Regions from separate parts of the Streptomyces sp. WM6372 genome, predicted to be linked through region 2. Evidence: riboswitches for the same ligand, from Rfam matches in the RefSeq annotation. Region 2 holds a riboswitch; the other holds the start of a gene.

Region 1 (6,783 bases), on a different contig from region 2:
GGGCTGTGAGAGCCGCGCCGACCATCCTGCACCTGGACATGGACGCCTTCTACGCCTCCGTGGAGCAGGCGTCGAAGCCGAGCCTGCGCGGGAAGGCCGTGATCGTCGGCGGGCTCGGACCGCGCGGGGTGGTCGCCACCGCGTCCTACGAGGCCCGGCGCTTCGGGGTGCATTCGGCGATGCCGATGGGCCAGGCGCGCCGGCTCTGCCCGAACGGCGCGTACCTGATCCCCCGCTTCCGGCTGTACCAGGCGGTCAGCGAGGTGGTCATGGGACTGCTGCGGGAGCTGTCCCCGCTCGTGGAGCCCCTGAGCCTGGACGAGGCCTTCGTGGACCTGGAGGCGGGCGGGACCGCCTTCGACTCGAAGAGCGCCCGGGAGACGGGGGAGCGGCTGCGGGCGGACATCCGGGCCGCGACCGGACTGAGCGGCTCCGTCGGGCTGGCGGGCTCCAAGATGCTGGCCAAGGTGGCGTCCGAGGAGGCCAAGCCGGCCGGGCTGCTGCTGATCGAGCCGGGGACCGAACGGGAGCTGCTCGCCCCGATGACGGTACGGACCCTGCCCGGGGTGGGGCCGGTCACCGGGGAGCACCTGCGGCGGGCCGGCATCAGCACGGTCGGGGAGCTGGCCGAAGCCGGGGAGGACGAGCTGGTCCGGCTGGTGGGGCGCTCGCACGGGGTCGGGCTGTACCGGATGGCGCTGGGGCTGGACGACCGGCCGGTGGTCGCCGAGCGCGACGCGAAGTCCGTGTCGGTGGAGGACACCTTCGACGTGGACCTGCACGACGCGGTGCGGATCCGGACCGAGGTGCAGCGTCTCGCCGACCGGTGCGTGCAGCGGCTGCGGGGCTCGGGGCACTCGGGGCGCACGATCGTGCTGAAGGTGCGGCGCTACGACTTCTCGACCCTGACGCGCTCCGAGACGCTGCGGGGGCCCACCGACGACCCCGCGGTGGTGCGGGAGGCCGCGGCGCGGCTGCTGGAGGCGGTGGACACCATGGGCGGGGTCCGGCTGCTGGGGGTGGGCGTGACGGGCCTCGCGGACTACACGCAGGAGGACCTGTTCGCGCAGTCCAAGGCGGCGGAGGCGGAGGCCGCCGCGGAGGCAGCCGCGGAAGCAGCGGCGGAGGCAGCGGCGCAGGCGGCTGCCGAGGCGGCCGTGGAGGGCGCGGCCGCCGAGCCGGCAGGTGCCCGGGAGGCCGGGGTGCCAGGAGCGCCTGGAGGGCCCGGAGAGGCCCCGCAGGGTGCGCAGACGGCAGCGCCGGCCGGGGAACCGGAGCCCGCCCCGGAGCGGCGCTGGGCGGCCGGGAGTGACGTACTGCACGCCGTGTACGGGCCCGGGTGGGTGCAGGGCAGCGGGGTCGGGAGGGTGACCGTGCGGTTCGAGCAGCCCGGATCGCCGCCGGGCCGGGTGCGGACCTTCCGGGTGGACGACCCCGAGCTGGAACCCTCCGATCCGCTGCCCCTCGTGGGGCAGGCCGGGACGGACGGGATCTAGGGGGTGTCCTCGCCGTTCGCCAGGCGGCCGAAGTCGCGCTGGATGTCCGACGGGAGGGAGACGTCCAGTCCGTAGTGGTGGTAGAGCTGGAGTTCCTGTTCGGGGGAGAGGTGGCGGCCGACGCCGAAGTCGGGGGCGTCCTTGATGAGGGAGCGCTCGAAGGGGACCCGCAGGGTGTCGTCGACGACCTCGCTCGGCTCCAGCGGGACGAACGCGTCCCGGCTGAACAGGCCCGTCCGGACGGCGGCCCATTCGGGCACGCCCGTGGCATCGTCGAGGTAGACCTCGTCAACGGTGCCGATCTTGGTTCCGTTGCGGTCGAACGCCTTGCGGCCGATCAGGCTGCGCGGATCGATGTCGGTCTGCACGGTCCCTCCATATGGTCGCAACTCCTCCGTAATGACTACAGAAGGGCATTTCCGGAGTACGGGCCACTCGAGGCAGGTCCCAGAACCTCGCTGGTAGGCTGGGTGATGGCTGTTGACCCTGTGCGGGAGAGTCCTCCGAGTGAGTACGACGGAGGCGCCGAAGGAGCAAATCCTCCCCGGAATCTCTCAGGCATACGTACCGCACGTGACGAGGCCACTCTGGAAAGCAGGGGCGGGTACCGGGCGCGCAGTGCCGGTTCCCCTCCTCACCGACGGTGAAAGCCGGAATCCGCGGGTCACCCCCGCGACTCCGGTGAAGCTCTCAGGTTGAGATGACAGAGGGGGAGGCCGTCCGGGTGCCCGCGCCGTGGTGCCCCTCGCAGGTCGTACGACCCAGGAGGCCTCCGTACATGACCGCCAACCGCATTCCGCTCTCCCAGCTGGAGCGAGGCATCCCCTTCGAGCAGCGCCACATCGGCCCGGATGCCGAGGCGCAGGCGAAGATGCTCGCCCACGTGGGCTACGGCTCGCTGGACGAACTGACCGCCGCCGCGGTGCCGGATGTGATCAAGAGCGCCGAGGCGCTGAACCTGCCCGAGGCGCGGACCGAGGCCGAGGTGCTGGCCGAGCTCCGCTCCCTCGCCGACCGCAACCAGGTCCTCACCCCGATGATCGGTCTCGGCTACTACGGGACCTTCACGCCGCCGGTGATCCTGCGCAACGTGATGGAGAACCCGGCCTGGTACACGGCGTACACGCCCTACCAGCCCGAGATCTCGCAGGGCCGCCTGGAGGCGCTCCTCAACTTCCAGACCGTCGTCGCCGACCTCACCGGTCTGCCGACCTCCGGCGCCTCCCTGCTCGACGAGGGCACCGCGGCCGCCGAGGCCATGACGCTGGCCCGCCGCGTCGGCAAGTCCAAGGGCAACATCTTCCTCGTCGACGCCGACGCGCTGCCGCAGACGATCGCCGTGATCGAGACCCGCGCCGAGCCGATCGGCATCGAGATCGTCGTCGCCGACCTCTCCGAGGGCATCCCGGCCGAGGTCGCCGAGCGCGGCGTCTACGGTGTGCTCCTGCAGTACCCGGGCGCCTCCGGCGCCGTACGGGACATCAAGCCGGTCATCGACCAGGCGCACGGCCTCGGCGCGATCGTCGCCGTCTCCGCCGACCTGCTCGCGCTGACCCTGCTGACCTCCCCGGGCGCGCTCGGCGCGGACATCGCCGTCGGCACCACCCAGCGCTTCGGCGTCCCGATGGGCTTCGGCGGCCCGCACGCCGGCTACATGGCCGTCCAGGACAAGCACGCCCGCTCGCTGCCGGGCCGCCTCGTCGGCGTCTCCGTGGACGCGGACGGCAACAAGGCGTACCGCCTGGCCCTGCAGACCCGCGAGCAGCACATCCGCCGCGAGAAGGCCACCAGCAACATCTGCACCGCGCAGGTGCTGCTCGCCGTCATGGCCGGCATGTACGCCGTCTACCACGGTCCGGACGGCCTGCGGACGATCGCCCGCCGTACGCACCGCTACGCGGCCCTGCTCGCGGCCGGTCTGACGGCCGGCGGCGTCGAGCTGGTGCACGGCTCGTACTTCGACACCCTCACCGCCCGGGTGCCCGGCAAGGCCGCCGAGGTCGTCGCCGCCGCCCGCGAGGGCGGGGTCAACCTGTTCCAGGTCGACGCCGACCACGTCTCCGTCTCCTGCGACGAGACGACGCTGCGCGCCGGCGTCGAGGCCGTCTGGGCCGCCTTCGGCGTGAGCGCGGACATCGAGGCGCTGGACGAGACCACCGCCGACGCGCTGCCCGAGGCCCTGCTGCGCTCGGACGACTACCTGGCGCACCCGGTCTTCCACCAGCACCGCAGCGAGACCGCGATGCTGCGCTACCTGCGCAAGCTGGCGGACAAGGACTACGCGCTGGACCGCGGCATGATCCCGCTGGGCTCCTGCACCATGAAGCTCAACGCGACCACCGAGATGGAGCCGGTCACCTGGCCCGAATTCGGCCAGCTGCACCCGTTCGCCCCGGTCGAGCAGGCCGAGGGGTACCTCACGCTCATCACCGAGCTGGAGGAACGTCTCTGCGAGGTCACCGGCTACGACAAGGTCTCCATCCAGCCGAACGCCGGCTCCCAGGGTGAGCTCGCCGGTCTGCTGGCCGTCCGCGCCTACCACCGGGCGAACGGTGACGAGCAGCGCACCGTCTGCCTCATCCCGTCCTCCGCGCACGGCACCAACGCCGCCAGCGCCGTGATGGCCGGCATGAAGGTCGTCGTCGTCAAGACCGCCGACGACGGCGAGGTGGACGCGGCCGACCTGCGCGCCAAGATCGAGCAGTACCGCGACGAGCTCGCCGTACTGATGATCACCTACCCCTCGACGCACGGTGTGTTCGAGGAGCACGTCGCCGACATCTGCGCCCAGGTGCACGAGGCCGGCGGCCAGGTCTACGTGGACGGCGCCAACCTCAACGCCCTGGTGGGCCTGGCCAAGCCGGGTCACTTCGGCGGCGACGTCTCGCACCTGAACCTGCACAAGACCTTCTGCATCCCGCACGGCGGCGGCGGCCCGGGCGTCGGCCCGGTCGGCGTCCGGGCGCACCTGGCCCCGTACCTGCCGAACCACCCGCTCCAGCCGACCGCGGGCCCGGAGACGGGCGTCGGCCCGATCTCGGCGGCGCCGTGGGGCTCGGCCGGCATCCTGCCGATCTCCTGGTCGTACGTGCGCCTCATGGGCGGCGAGGGCCTCAAGCGCGCCACCCAGGTGGCCGTACTCGGCGCGAACTACATCGCCAAGCGCCTGGAGCCGCACTACCCGGTGCTCTACACCGGCCCGGGCAACCTGGTCGCGCACGAGTGCATCATCGACATGCGCCCGCTGTCCAAGGCGACGGGCGTCAGCATCGACGACATCGCCAAGCGCCTGATCGACTACGGCTTCCACGCGCCCACCATGTCGTTCCCCGTGGCCGGCACGCTGATGATCGAGCCGACGGAGTCCGAGGACCTCGCCGAGATCGACCGCTTCTGCGACGCGATGATCGCCATCCGCGGCGAGATCGACCGGGTCGCGGGCGGCGAGTGGCCGGTGGACGACAACCCGCTGGCGAACTCCCCGCACACGGCGGCGGCGCTGGGCGGCGAGTGGAACCACCCGTACAGCCGCGACGAGGCCGTCTTCCCCGGTGGGGTCACGGCCGCGGAGAAGTACTGGCCGCCGGTGCGCCGCATCGACGGTGCCTTCGGCGACCGCAACCTGGTCTGCTCCTGCCCGCCGCTGGACGAGTACGACAACTGACACATTCGTATGACGTGACGGCATGACGAAGGGGCCGGTCCGGGAGAATCATTCCGGGCCGGCCCCTCGTCGTTCGTCCCTGCTCCGTTCCCGTTCAGTGCTGTCGCCGACTAGGCCGCCTTCATCACGTGCGCCGCCGCGAGCGGGCGGTGCGGGGCGATGATCTGGCCGTCCGGCAGCAGCTCACCGGTGTCCTCGAAGAGCAGGACGCCGTTGCACAGCAGGCTCCAGCCCTGTTCCGGGTGGTTGGCCAACGGCTTGGCGGCCTCCCGGTCGGCGGAGTCGGCTGACGGGCACGCTGGCTGGTGCTGGCACATGGATGCGTTCTTTCGCTGCGATGTGGTCTGTGTGCTGCGGCTCGAAGCTTTGTTCATGGCCGCCCCCCGTATCAACGTCTTGGTTTGGTCAGGGTCCCAGTGTTGCCCTCCGGAGTTGCGTCCGCAGGGATTTCCCGGCAGCTGTCCTCATAGATTGATGACGCATCACTCGTGCGGGCGGTTCAGGTCAACTCCCCTGTCATTTCGGATGGTTCGGGGATGGCCCGGCCGGGCTAGGCCGAATGGGTCGTACGGACCACCGGCATGGAACGCACCTGCTCAGACCCGCTGCACCGCGGCCCCGGACCCGCTCAGGCGGCCGGCGCGGCCAGCGACGGCGGGACCGGCGGGCTCGGCGGAGTGAGCCGGTGCGTCATCACGGGCAGCAGTTCGGACACCGGATGCGGCCGGTACGGGGCGATACCGGGCGGGGCCGGAGCCAGCGGCACCAGCAGATCCGCGGCGGCGGGCAGCCCGGCGGAGGCGTCGGCGCCGACCGCCCCGTGCAGCCACAGCGTCAGCATGTACAGCTCCGGTACGGAGAGCAACCGCGGCTGGTAGCTCTTGGCGAGCGATTCCGCCTGGCGCAGGGCGCGTTCGGTGGCCGCGACATAGGGGCCCTCGAAGAAATGGGAGAAGACCCAGCCGTCCGGCGTCAGCCGGGTGTCCGCGGCCGCGACGTAGCGGTCGCCGCTGCGGATCAGGAACCGCCAGGCGGTCAGCCGGGTGCGGGGCGGGCGGCCCCCCGCTGCCAGCTGGGAGATGTTCAGCCGGTCCAGGACGTGGACCGGCAGCGGCAGTTCGGCGGTCATCGGGCCCTGCAGCGCGCGCAGGGCCGGAGTGTGCGCCTCGTGGACGGCGGTGGGGGAACCGAGTGCCGCGAGGACGCTGCGCAGGGCGGGCGCGGGAGCCGGAGGGACATGCAGCGGCATGGTGGGTCGCCTCTCACTTGGGAGACCTGTGGAACAGGGCAGGTGCGGACGGCGCTGTCGCATTCTGGGGCCAGAGGGGGGCTGAGGGGCAATGGCCGCGCGCCAACTCTCTGCCTCGTTTGCGGAGTTTATACGACATGTGTTCACGCAGTGTTTCGGCTAGCTGTCCCGCCTATTGACGACAAGGCGCTTACCGGTCCCGCTGACATGGCTTTCATGCCGGTTGCACGCGAACAATACGCGCTGACCTCGGAGGTTACCGGACGGGGGCTCGGCTGGAAAGCGTCCATTATCCGGAACCGGCAAAACCCATGCTGAATTTGCATAAGACGCCTTGCCAAGTGAATGTGCCATAGCGCCCTTCGGCCAAACCG
Region 2 (6,783 bases):
CTCGGCGTCGTACGCGGGCTTCAGCGCCTGCGCGATGATCTCGGCGACCTCGGTGAAGGCCTCGGCGTCGAAACCGCGGGTGGCCAGCGCCGGCGTACCGATCCGCAGACCCGAGGTGACCATCGGCGGCCGCGGGTCGTTCGGGATCGCGTTCCGGTTGACCGTGATGCCGACCTCGTGGAGGCGGTCCTCGGCCTGCTGGCCGTCCAGCTCGGAGTTGCGCAGGTCGACCAGGACCAGGTGCACGTCCGTGCCGCCCGTGAGGACGTCCACGCCCACGGCCTTGACGTCGTCCTGGACCAGGCGGGCGGCGAGGATCTTGGCGCCCTCCAGGGTGCGCTCCTGGCGCTCCTTGAACTCGGGCGAGGCCGCCACCTTGAAGGAGACCGCCTTGGCCGCGATCACGTGCTCCAGCGGACCACCCTGCTGACCGGGGAAGACCGCGGAGTTGATCTTCTTGGCCAGCTCCTGCGTCGACAGGATGACACCGCCGCGCGGACCGCCGAGGGTCTTGTGCGTGGTGGTGGTGACCACGTGGGCGTGCGGCACCGGGTTCGGGTGCAGGCCCGCGGCCACCAGGCCGGCGAAGTGCGCCATGTCGACCATCAGGTACGCGCCGACCTCGTCCGCGATGCGGCGGAAGGCGGCGAAGTCCAGCTGGCGCGGGTAGGCGGACCAGCCGGCGACGATCAGCTGCGGCTTGGACTCCTTGGCGAGGCGCTCGACCTCGGCCATGTCCACCTCACCGGTCTCGTCGACGTGGTACGGGACCACGTTGTAGAGCTTGCCGGAGAAGTTGATCTTCATGCCGTGGGTCAGGTGACCGCCGTGGGCCAGGTTCAGGCCCATGATCGTGTCGCCCGGCTTCAGCAGCGCGAACATCGCGGCGGCGTTCGCCTGCGCACCGGAGTGCGGCTGGACGTTCGCGGCCTCGGCGCCGAACAGCGCCTTGATGCGGTCGATCGCGATCTGCTCGACCACGTCGACGTGCTCGCAGCCGCCGTAGTAACGGCGGCCCGGGTAGCCCTCGGCGTACTTGTTGGTCAGGACCGAACCCTGGGCCTCCATGACGGCGACCGGAGCGAAGTTCTCCGACGCGATCATTTCCAGGGTGGACTGCTGGCGGGCGAGCTCGGCGTCGACGGCGGCGGCGACGTCCGGGTCGAGCTCGTGCAGGGGGGTGTTGAGAACAGACATCAGGAACCCCTGGGGTGTCAGTTGTCGGAGTGGGTGAGCGCGGCGTAGTCCTCGGCGGAGAGCAGGTCGGCCGGCTCCTCCGCGATGCGCACCTTGAACAGCCAGCCACCCTCGAACGGGGCGGTGTTCACGAGCGCCGGGTCGTCCACGACGTCCTGGTTGGCCTCGACGACCTCACCGGTGACGGGGGAGTACAGGTCGCTGACGGACTTGGTCGACTCCAGCTCACCGCAGGTCTCGCCCGCGGTCACCGTGTCGCCGACGGCGGGGAGCTGGGCGTACACGACGTCACCGAGCGCGTTGGCCGCGAACTCCGTGATGCCGACCGTCGCGACGCCGTCCTCGGCGTCCGACAGCCACTCGTGCTCCTTGCTGTAACGCAGCTGCTGGGGGTTGCTCATGACCTGATTCTCCTGGATGCGGGGGAGTGCGAACGAACAGTGGTCTTGCGTACTGAGACGGCCGGTACGGAGCCGGGGACGGCGCCCGTACGGGACCGCCGCGGCACCGGTACGGCGTACGGGGTTACTTCTGCCGCTTGTAGAACGGCAGGGCCACGACCTCGTACGGCTCATGCGTACCGCGAATGTCCACGCCGACGCCGGAGGTGCCGGGCGCGGCGTGCGCCGCGTCCACGTAAGCCATCGCGATCGGCTTGCCCAGCGTCGGGGACGGGGCGCCGGAGGTGACCTCACCGATGACCTGGCCGCCGGCCACGACGGGGAACCCGGCGCGCGGGACGCGGCGGCCCTCGGCGATCAGGCCGACGAGCTTGCGGGGCGGGTTCGTCGCGGCGCGCTCGGCGGCGGCCTCCAGGGCGGCGCGGCCCACGAACTCGCCCTCCTTCTCGAACTTCACGACCCGGCCCAGACCCGCGTCGAACGGGGTCAGGGAGGTGGTCAGCTCGTGCCCGTACAGCGGCATGCCCGCCTCCAGGCGCAGCGTGTCGCGGCAGGACAGGCCGGCCGGGACCAGGCCGACGCCCTCGCCGGCCTTCGTCAGCGCCTGCCACAGCTCGACGGCGTGCTCGGGGGAGACGAACAGCTCGAAGCCGTCCTCGCCCGTGTAGCCCGTACGCGCGATCAGCGCGGGCACGCCCGCGACGGTGCCCGGCAGGCCGGCGTAGTACTTCAGCCCGTCCAGGTCGGCGTCGGTGAGGGAGGCGAGGATGCCGGGGGACTCGGGGCCCTGCACGGCGATCAGCGCGTACGCGTCACGGTCGTCGCGGACCTCGGTGTCGAAGCTGGCGGCGCGCTCGGTCAGGGCGTCCAGGACGACCTGCGCGTTGGAGGCGTTCGCGACGACCATGTACTCGGTCTCGCCCAGGCGGTAGACGATCAGGTCGTCGACGATCCCGCCGTCCTCCTGGCAGATGTGCGTGTAGCGGGCGCGGCCGACGCCGACGGTGGAGATGTTGCCGACGAGCGCGTAGTCCAGGGCCTTGACGGCCTCCGGGCCGGTCAGCGTGATCTCGCCCATGTGGGAGAGGTCGAAGAGGCCGGCCTTGGTCCGGACGGCGTTGTGCTCGTCGCGCTCACTGCCGTACCGCAGGGGCATGTCCCAGCCCGCGAAGTCGGTCATGGTCGCACCGAGCGAACGGTGCAGCGCGTCGAGGGCGGTCAGGCGGGGGGCAGTGCTCATGGGTGTGGCTCCCGGGTCCCAGGGCATGACATGACGAGGACGTTCCTCCCCATCTGTCATCGGAACCTGAGAGGTTCGCCGAGAGTTCCCGGTCGGACCCGGGGAACGTCGACTTGCACCTTGGGTGGAGCGCACGCGGATGCCGTCGCGGGGGACGGCGGCGCGGCTCGCTTTTCAGATCTGCCTCATCCACGCGGTACGGGGCCTGAGAGATTCAAGGGAGGTACTTGCTCCTTCGGCGCCCGGGCACCGCCTCACGGCGTGCCGGGACTCTCCCGCGCGGATTCAAGCGGCCGGTATGCAGTTGGTCCAGATGGCGCACATCATTGCACGCCGTCCGGGCGATCGGGGGTGCGGGCCCGAAAGAACGTGCGGAGGAAGGCACGGAAGAAGTGCGGACCGGTGATGACGGACCGGGGACGCTTCCGGGACGCGGCCGGGATGCGCCGACCGGAACCGGGGGTGCCGGATTACCGTCTCTTTACACTCAGTGGGCATGGGGCCCCTGCGGGGCCCGATTGGGGGAGGCGATCACTGTGCGGAGATTCGGAGTGCTGGCGTTGACCGGGACGGGATCCGTGGACGCGGCGCCGGCGGCGCGGCGGGCGTGCGCCGAGGGCGCTGCCGTACGCGACCTGCGCGGCCGGGGCGCGCACGGACCGCAGTGGCTCGGCTTCACGGAAGGGGACATCGTCGTGGTGTCCGGTCTGCCGGGCGGCGGCAAGAGCACGCTGATCAAGCGGGCCGCGGAGGACGGCGGCATCGACTCCCAGGACGTGCGCGAGCGCTGGGAACGCCGGATGCCGAGGGCGCTGCCGTACGCGGTGTACCGGCCGCTGGTCCGCTTCGACCACTACTGGGGGCTCTGGCGGACCCTGCGCTCCGGCGCCTCGGCGGTGGTCCACGACTGCGGAACGCAGACGTGGGTCCGCAGCCTGCTGGCCGCGGCCGCGCGGCGCCGGGGCCGGGCGCTGCACCTGCTGTTGCTGGACACCAGCCCGGAGGAGGCGCTGGCCGGGCAGGCGGCGCGGGGGCGCGGGGTGTCGGCGTACGCCTTCGCCCGCCACCGCGGGGCGGTGGCCCGGCTGCTGCGCGACGCGGAATCGGGCCGCGTCCCGGCGGGCTGCACCTCGGCGGTGCTCCTGGACCGCGGCTCGGCGGCCCGCGTGACCCGCATAGCGTTCCGGCGGCCGTAGGCGGCCGTGGACGGTCGTAGGTGCCCGTGGGCGGCCCGGGAGCGCCCGTCGGAGGCCCGGGAGCGCCGGCGGCCGGCCGGGGGCCCCGGCGGCGGTGTCGGTCCGAGCCGATAATCTCGGGCCGACAGGGCGGGGCGAAACAGCGGAGGCGTACATGCAGGGCGGCGGCTGGCCGGACAACGAGCTGGAGCAGGTGCTCGGGGCGGCGCTCGGGCAGGCGGACGCCGGTGCCCGGATCGTCGAGGTGCTCGGCCGCAGCCGGCTCTGGGTGCCGCTGCCCGCCGGTGGCGGCCCGGACGCGGCCGGCGGCCTCACGCTGCCCACCATGGAGATCAACGGGGCGCCGTACGTCCCCGTGTACAGCTCCGAGGCCCAGTTCCGCGCCTGCGCCGGTCCCGCCATGGACTTCGCCGTGGCCCCCGCCGTCGAGTTCGCCCGCGGGCTGCCCCCGCAGCTCGGCATCGCCGTGAACCCCGAGGGCGCCGTCGGCGTCCCGCTGCCCCCGCCCGCCGTCGCGGAGCTGTGCCGCACCGGCCGGACCCCCCTCGACGGCCCCGCCACCGGCGGCCGCGTCCGGCTCTACGAGCCCGACTGGCAGGAGGACCCGGTGGACTTCCTGGCGGCCGCCGCCGAGGAGTTCCGCGCCACCGGCGTGGTCGCCGCCGCCCACCGCTGCCTGGCCAGCGTCGAGGGCGGGGGCCCGGAGCTCTACATCGGTGTCCGGCTGCTGGGATGGGAGCCCGAGATGCGGAACGCCCCGATGGACGCCCTCGGCCGGGCCCTGGCCCGCGTGGCACCGCCCTGGCCCGTGCAGTTGATCCTCCTCGACGCCGCTCAGGACCCGGTGGTCGACTTCATCGCCGAGCGCGTACGCCCCTTCTACCTCGCGTAGCGCCGCTTAAGCTGGGTGCCGATACGGGTGGACGGGCGGACGAAGAGGGGTACCGGGTGAGTGCGTCAGGCACGGCCGCGGCCGGGCAGGTCGAGCACATGATGCGCCAGGTGACGCCCGGGCGCTTCGAGAGCTACGAGTCGCTTCTGCACGCCCTCGCCGAGGGCCGCCTGTGGATGCTGCTCTGGCAGGGCCAGCCGGGCTCCCCGGACGCCCAGTACGGCGGCATGGAGGTCGAGGGCCTCGGGTACGCGCCCTGCGTGACCTCCCCCCAGGAGCTGGCCGCCAGCGGCTGGAACCGGGGCTACGAGGTGGTCACGGGCCGGGACGTCTCCCGCGCCCTCTACCCGGACCGCTGGGGCCTGTGGCTCAACCCGCACGCCCAGGGCGGCGGCCTCGGCATCCCCTGGGCCGACCTGCGCCGCATCGCCACCGGCCTCGACCGGATGCCGGCCGGCCCGCTGCGGCTGTCCGAGCCCGCCCTGGAGCTCCCGCAGTTCTACGGGCTGCTGACCCAGCACGCGCACCGCACCCCCGCCGTGCGCTCCCTGCGCCGCGCCTGGGTGCAGCCCTCGCTGGGCTCGCCGTACCTCGCGGTGGGGCTCGACCTGTACGACGCCTCCGCGCCCGCGCTGGAATCCGTACGGGAGATGATGCGCCAGTCGGTCGGCGCGGTGCCCGAGGGCGTGCCGGTGTGCACGGTGGCGCTGGCGGACGAGCACGATCCCGTCGCGATGTGGCTGCGCGCCCAGACGCGCCCCTTCTACGACCGGGAGGGCCAGGCTCCGGCCTACTGAGCAGGCCCCGGTCCACGGACCGGGACGACCGTATCGAGCCAACCGAGGCCGCGGGGAACGACCGTTCCCCGCGGCCTTCGGCTTGTCCTGATTTCGCCGACCTTGTGGGCCCAAAAGACATGGTCCTACCGCGAGTTGGGCGCCATGTCCGATTGCGTACCGAACGGACGGTGTTGCTCCGCTCAGGCGAGAGCGAAGTCCGGATAACGGGAACCCGACCCTCACATCACGGTTGCGCATCCATTCATCTGCGGGTCTGGCGGCTGATCGCAGCGCCGATGAAGACTCCCCACCCAAGAGCCGGTCAGTCCTCCAAGGCCCGGTTCGGCACATGATTTTTTGCTTGTCGCTTCGCACGGCACTTCCCGCAGTTCCTGCACCTCACACGCGTCCTGCGTGTCACCACGCACTCCGAGCGCCACTCCGCACCAACGCCGCCACAGCGGCGGGCATGGGCCGGCAACCCGTCGGCCGAGAGGGGTCCCCACCACGATGACGGCACCACTGCATGACACGAGCGCGGAATCACCCGCACCTGTGTCCGTAGCCGACGTCCCAGCCAAGGCCATCGAAGGCCGCTCGCCCGGCCGCATCGCCTGGATGCGGCTCAAGCGCGACAAGGTCGCGCTGACCGGCGGCGTGGTCGTGATCCTCCTGATCCTGGTGGCGGTCTTCGCACCGCAGATCGTGAGCCTGCTGGGCCACCCGCCCAACGAGTTCCACGAGGACCTGATCGACCCGGACCTCGGCACGCCGCTCGGCTCCTTCGGCGGCATGAGCTCCGACTTCCTGCTCGGCGTCGAACCCACCAACGGCCGCGACGTGTTCAGCCGGATCGTCTACGGCGCCCGCATCTCGCTGATCGTCGCGTTCCTGTCGGCCTTCGTCTCGGTCACGATAGGCAGCCTGCTCGGCGCGCTCGCCGGGTTCATCGGCGGCTGGGTCGACGGCATCATCAGCCGGCTGATGGACCTGCTGCTCGCCTTCCCGCAGCTGCTGTTCACGATCGCCCTGGTCTCCGTCGTCCCCAACTCCCTCTGGGGGTTCTCGGGTTCGGGCG

Evidence for each region. A riboswitch is a leader RNA that binds a small molecule or an ion and turns the genes downstream of it on or off. The one in region 2 is predicted to bind glycine.
Region 1: linked by a shared signal. The riboswitch ahead of gcvP (aminomethyl-transferring glycine dehydrogenase) and the one ahead of gcvT (glycine cleavage system aminomethyltransferase GcvT) in region 2 are both predicted to bind glycine.

What each region holds. Positions count from the first base shown of each region.
Region 1 covers NZ_LGDB01000058.1:8,918-15,700, forward strand. Annotated here, with positions in the region: gene ADK52_RS06690 (DNA polymerase IV) at 6-1,496, shown strand; gene ADK52_RS06695 (PRC-barrel domain-containing protein) at 1,493-1,864, opposite strand; glycine riboswitch at 1,978-2,076, shown strand; gene gcvP (aminomethyl-transferring glycine dehydrogenase) at 2,275-5,160, shown strand; gene ADK52_RS06705 (DUF5999 family protein) at 5,271-5,477, opposite strand; gene ADK52_RS06710 (hypothetical protein) at 5,789-6,409, opposite strand.
Region 2 covers NZ_LGDB01000187.1:370-7,152, forward strand. Annotated here, with positions in the region: gene glyA (serine hydroxymethyltransferase) at 1-1,197, opposite strand, end outside; gene gcvH (glycine cleavage system protein GcvH) at 1,215-1,598, opposite strand; gene gcvT (glycine cleavage system aminomethyltransferase GcvT) at 1,723-2,838, opposite strand; glycine riboswitch at 3,023-3,126, opposite strand; gene ADK52_RS19605 (AAA family ATPase) at 3,399-4,034, shown strand; gene ADK52_RS19610 (enhanced serine sensitivity protein SseB) at 4,189-4,926, shown strand; gene ADK52_RS19615 (enhanced serine sensitivity protein SseB C-terminal domain-containing protein) at 4,983-5,723, shown strand; gene ADK52_RS19620 (ABC transporter permease) at 6,216-6,783, shown strand, end outside.